Linked DNA regions of Arcticibacter tournemirensis. The protein of the gene in region 2 interacts with the protein of the main gene of each other region in a pairwise test. Links are inferred from orthologs where the notes say so. Each region holds a gene or a part of one and is shown on either strand. Other genes may lie near its edges.

The links. The genes of interacting proteins can lie anywhere in the genome.
Region 1: the proteins of def (region 2) and BDE36_RS21570 interact in binary tests that used the Escherichia coli proteins (3 or more experiments, as listed by UniProt). The link is inferred for Arcticibacter tournemirensis from one-to-one orthologs.

What each region holds. Positions count from the first base shown.
Region 1 is NZ_VFPL01000001.1:5,153,518-5,156,408, reverse strand. Bases 45-2,858 are described here. They hold BDE36_RS21570 (aspartate-semialdehyde dehydrogenase), read left to right. Parts: upstream 45-862; coding sequence 863-1,855; downstream 1,856-2,858. Other genes in these bases: dacB (D-alanyl-D-alanine carboxypeptidase/D-alanyl-D-alanine endopeptidase), read left to right, coding at 2,001-2,858; BDE36_RS21575 (lamin tail domain-containing protein), read right to left, coding at 45-815. In the rest of the region: more of BDE36_RS21575, read right to left, coding at 1-44; more of dacB, read left to right, coding at 2,859-2,891.
Region 2 is NZ_VFPL01000001.1:64,862-67,701, reverse strand. What follows is about bases 71-2,833. They hold def (peptide deformylase), read left to right. Parts: upstream 71-1,051; coding sequence 1,052-1,615; downstream 1,616-2,833. Other genes in these bases: BDE36_RS00310 (Mrp/NBP35 family ATP-binding protein), read right to left, coding at 2,676-2,833; BDE36_RS00315 (NifU family protein), read right to left, coding at 2,370-2,639; BDE36_RS00320 (peptidase associated/transthyretin-like domain-containing protein), read right to left, coding at 1,612-2,250; BDE36_RS00330 (M16 family metallopeptidase), read left to right, coding at 71-927. In the rest of the region: more of BDE36_RS00330, read left to right, coding at 1-70; more of BDE36_RS00310, read right to left, coding at 2,834-2,840. UniProt on the Escherichia coli protein: Removes the formyl group from the N-terminal Met of newly synthesized proteins. Requires at least a dipeptide for an efficient rate of reaction. N-terminal L-methionine is a prerequisite for activity but the enzyme has broad specificity at other positions.

The sequences.
Region 1 (2,891 bases), 5.1 Mb from region 2 along the record:
TTAGCGAGGTCGAGAACCTTCCCGGAGTTATTGTACACCTCGACAAAATCTACACCCTCTGCCCTGGGATTAAAGAGCACTTCGTTGACCAGGATATTGCCGGGTTCTATATCGCCACTTCCCGGATTATTGGGGCCCGGATTATCAGGCGGCGTACCGTCATCTTTTATCGGGCCTATTACAAAGTCGTCGAAAATAAACTGATCGGACCTTGATTTCGTGTATATACACTGCACCCCAAACCACTTGGTTGTGAATATCGGCCTGGGATCTTTAGCCTCACCTTCTACTGAATAGCTGCTTTCGCCCGCATTTTTGGAAAGGAGGGTCCACTTGCCATCTTTTGTGCGATTGACTCTGATATGGGCCATTACCTTGCTGCCGCCTGCCCGTCCGTCGCGACCGTCAATCAGGAGTTCAGCTTGATCGCCATTGGCTTTATATAGGTCGTATGAATCTTTTGATCCGTTTTCTCCAATCTGGATATAATAACCCTGCAGCTCATCGTTCAGGTCCTGCTTGTCGGAGATAAGGTAAATGCAGGCGAAGTTTGACGCTGAGGGCGCAAAGTTCAGTTGTATATAAAATTCCCAGGAAACATCGGTGGATAATGTACTCTCTGTTGAAAGATATTTTATCCCTGCCGAATCGCTCTTCGCAGTTTGAAGTTGTGCAGAGGAGTTAACCCTGAATGAAGAAGCAGATCCAGTCCAGAGGGGTGAAGATGTAAAGTTGCCGTCATTAAATGAATCCTGAAACTGGGCAAAGGCAAAATTCGTATAAAAAATGGCGAAAAAGAGTAAACATTTTTTCATATTTGCCAGATTCAAAAATTAAGTAACATATTTATACACAATTAAAAATGAAAGTCGCAGTTGTAGGCGCTACGGGCCTTGTAGGTTCGGTGATGTTAAAAGTTTTAGCAGAGCGCAATTTCCCGGTTACTGAGTTAATTCCCGTGGCATCAGCAAAAAGTGCTGGTAAAGAAGTAGAATTTAAGGGTAAGAAGTACAAGGTAGTAACAGTGGATGATGCAATTGCAATGAAACCTGATGTGGCATTGTTCTCGGCAGGGGGAGGTACTTCTCTTGAGCAGGCTCCGCGTTTTGCAGAAGCCGGTACTGTAGTGATCGATAACTCGTCAGCGTGGCGCATGGATCCCACTAAAAAGCTGGTTGTTCCTGAGGTTAATGCAAATGTACTAACAACAGAGGATAAAATTATTGCAAATCCGAATTGTTCTACTATACAGATGGTAGTGGCTTTGAAGCCGCTTCATGATAAATATAAGATAAAAAGAGTAGTTGTTTCTACTTACCAGTCGGTTACCGGTACTGGTAAGAAAGCCGTTGATCAGCTGATGAATGAGCGTAACGGAGTAGAAGGGCCGATGGCCTATGCCTATCCGATTGATCTGAACGTAATACCTCACATTGATGTGTTCCTCGATAACGGATATACGAAAGAGGAAATGAAAATGATCCTTGAAACCAAGAAGATCATGGGAGACGAGTCTATCAACGTTACGGCTACAACCGTTCGTATCCCTGTAATGGGCGGGCACTCTGAAGCGGTAAACATTGAGTTTGAGAACGATTTTGACCTCGCAGAGGTGAGAAGCTTACTTGAACAGCAGGAAGGGCTGATCGTAGTTGACGATCCGGCAAACCTGAAATATCCGATGCCAATGGACGCTCATGAGAAGGATGAAGTTTTAGTAGGCCGTATCCGCCGGGATGAGTCGCAACCGAATACCCTTAACTTATGGGTGGTTGCCGATAACCTGCGTAAGGGTGCTGCTACGAATGCCGTTCAGATTGCTGAATACCTTGTAAAGCAGGGAATGCTTGGGTAGTTGACAATGGACAATTGACAATTGACAGTGGACAGTGGACAATTGATAATTGAAAATGAATAATTAACTGGTTTAGGCGTGAAGCTTAAACCAGTTTTTGTTTAAAAGCTAGAGCCCAACCGGCATAGCTAACAGCTGGTAATTTATGAAAAGGATCTTTTTTAGTTTTTGTCTGCTTTTTTGCCATCTCATTAACAATGCCCAAACGCTTGAGAAAAAGATCGCGGCAGCATACGCCCGGTTTGAGGCGGATCCGCAGTTGAAATACGGGAATAGTTCGTTGACTGTGTTAAATGCTCAAACAGGGGAAATAGTTTTTTCTAAAAACGGGAATACTGGTCTTGCTCCGGCATCGACCTTAAAAACTGTAACTTCTATTACTGCTTTTAATCTATTGGCTGAAGATTTTCGCTGGGAAACGACCTTGGGCTATACCGGAACGATAAGCAATGGAGTCCTTTCCGGCGATCTTATCATTACCGGGAGCGGCGACGCTACTTTGGGAAGCAATCGTTACGAACAATCTAAATCGGCTGTCCTGTTAAACCGTTGGCTTGCTGTCGTTAAGAAAAGCGGGATTCAGAAGATTCAAGGGAGAGTGATAGCAGACGATCGCTTGTTTGGAACACAAAGTCTTCCTCAAGGCTGGATCTGGCAGGATATTGGCAACTATTACGGCGCAGGAGCCACATCAGCTACATGGGAGGAAAATCAATTTGGATTACTTATTAAGCCCGGCGCAAGGATGGGTGATCCGGTTGTTTTTCAGGGTACAGATCCTCTCATGGCTGGCCTGAAAATAGTAAATGAGGTGACCACAGGAGCTGCAGGCAGCGGAGATAATGTTTATGCCTATTCTGCGCCATATTCTGATATAGTTTATGTACGCGGTACCTATGCATCTGATCTTAGAAAAACAATCATGCTTTCAGTTCCTGATCCGGCTTCGCAGCTTTCGGCCGACCTGAGAGTAAAACTCACTCAGAATGGAGTTCTTGTTTCCGGGGAGGCAACAACGGCGAGAAAGATCAGCATT
Region 2 (2,840 bases):
TTTGAGGATCTGGTGTTTCATTCTGCATTTCCTGTTAAAGAGATAGAAAAAGAAAAAAGCGTTATACTCGATGAAATAGCGTCTTATCAGGATCAGCCGGAAGAAGCAATTCAGGATGATTTTGAGGATATGCTATTTGCCGGGCATGCCCTGGGAAGAAATATACTCGGGACTTCCGAATCGGTTAAAGGCCTTCATCGCGAAGATGTTTTTTCATTCCTTTCTTCCTGTTATAATACCGAGGAAATTGTGATTGGAGTGAGCGGAAACTACGATTTTAAGAAGCTTACCAGGGTCTTTTCAAAATATTACAACGGCATTCCTCATAACAGGATAACACTTCAGCGTAATGCGCCTCAACATAAAGCGGAGACTAAGAGGGTTGAAAAAGCTATTGCTCAGACTCATTGTGTATTAGGTAACCAGGCCTATTCCATTCATCATCCTCACAAAACCGGCTTGCTGCTTCTCAATAATATTCTCGGGGGAAGTGGTATGAGCTCTGTCCTGAACCTGACGATCCGCGAAAAATATGGGATTGCGTACACCATCGAATCGAACTATACTCCTTTATCCGACAGCGGTATTTTTTCTATTTATTTCGGGACAGATGCCGAAAAGGCCGAAAAAGCTTTAAGTCTGGTAAATAAACAGCTTAAGCTTTTAAGGGAGAACAAGATGACTGACCTTACTCTCGAAAGGGCAAAGAAGAAGCTTAATGGATTAGTTGCGCTGGCAGAAGATAACAGGCTTGGTGTGATTATAGCTATGGCAAAAAGCTTAATCGACTACAACAAAGTAGACTCATTAAACGAGGTTTTTGAAAAAGTAAACAACGTTACTTCTGTGCAACTTCTCGAAATTGCCAACGAAATATGTAGTCCTGCTGCTATGAGCACTCTGATGTTTGAGCCTGAAGAGGATTAACAGGTTATTATTGAGGTACTAACAACGTTCGTCTTCTGTCTTCGGGAGGTTCTATAATTTAGGAAAAACAGCTTGTCTGTTGTTCGTGTAAAATGGATAAGCAAATTTTATATAATTTTGTAAAATGAAATTACCAATAGTGGCGTATGGCGATCCGGTTTTAAAAAAGAAAGCTGTTGATATTACGGCTGATTATCCTGAGTTGAACAAGTTGATAGGCGACATGTTTGAGACCATGTATAATGCAAGTGGTGTTGGTCTTGCAGCTCCTCAGATCGGACTTTCTATACGACTTTTTGTAATAGACATCACTGATAAAGAAGAACCCGGGCTCGAAGACTTTAAAAAGGTCTTTATCAATGCGCAGATTCTCGACGAGCAAGGCTCCTTATGGGATTTTAATGAGGGATGTCTGAGCATACCGGATGTAAGGGAAGATATTAAGAGGCTTGATACCATCAGAATATCTTATTATGATGAAAACTGGCAGCATTACGAAGAGACGTACACCGGCTTACCAGCGAGAGTAATTCAGCATGAGTACGATCATATCGAAGGAAAACTGTTTACAGATAAACTCAGCCCCTTAAGACGGGCAATGATAAAAAGCAGGCTGGATGCTATATCGAGAGGAGCAATCAAGGTAGCTTATAAGATGAAATTTCCGGCAGCTTCTAAAAAGCGTTAATCCGAATTGTTTCTGTTTTTATCTCCCTGTATAATTTGCTGAATGAAGGAGCCCCAGGCAAAGGGATTAAGCAGAGGGTTGGCATAACGCTGGTTGATGGCTTTATTTGTTAAAGCAATATGGTTATTCTGGAAATTAATTCCACGCATCTCCTGCCCGTCGCGGGGAAGATCGCGCGCCATAGCTAACAGGGATGTTTTTGCTACGTTTTTCTTTGCTATTTCGAGATCGTCGTCAGCAAATTTCAATTCCATGAACTCCTTATTGAACTGGTCGACGCTTGCCCATGGCAGCACAGCAACGGTGGGAAGATTGATAACCTCCGCTTTCATTTTTATGATGACCGTATAGCTTTTATCTTTAAGATTAGACGGAATAACAATAGCCTCACGCCGGTATCCCACTGCGCTAAACACGATGGTATCTCTTTCGTGTGCAACGAAAGAAAAGTATCCCTGGAAATTTGCTGAAGAGGCTCTGTTCCGGTCGCTTCTGTTTGTTACCGAAACATAGGGCACCACGATATTGGAGTCAACGTTATAAATCACCCCCGAAAACTGTACAAGCGGTCTGTCCTGTGCCCGCGATGCGGTCAGGCTAAGCAGAACGGCTAATAAAGTCAGCAAATATTTCATCGTTGTAAACCTACCAAAAATTGTGCAACTCTTTCGTTAAATACTGTTAAATGGAAAAAAAGCGGGTACGCATTTAGAACGTATCCGCTTTATAAATATTTTCAAATAATGTTTCAGCTCTATCCGGGCATCACAGCATTCGGATCGTCTATATCTGTGAGGTTAATTGCCTCAATCGCCGCAATTTCGGGCACAGACTTCTTTACGGCTTGTTCGATGCCTGCTTTCAGAGTCATAATGCTCATGGGACAGGATCCACATGCGCCTAACAATTTTATCTTTACGATATTATCTGAAGTAATCTCCTCAACAGATACGTTTCCTCCATCTGCTTCCAGATAAGGCCGGATTGAATCCAACGCACTTTCCACTTTTTGCAACAAATCCATATCAAATAATTTTGCTAAAATTACGAAAAATTCTGATTAAAAACGTTTTACCTCGCTGGCATTTTGTATAGATACCTGCTGTGCAACTCTTTCTGCTACCTCTGAAAAGGCTTTGGAAGTAGGGTTGTTTTCCTGAAGTATTACCGGTTCACCCGAATCTCCGGCTGCGCTGATGCTTTGTACCAGTGGAATTTCACCGAG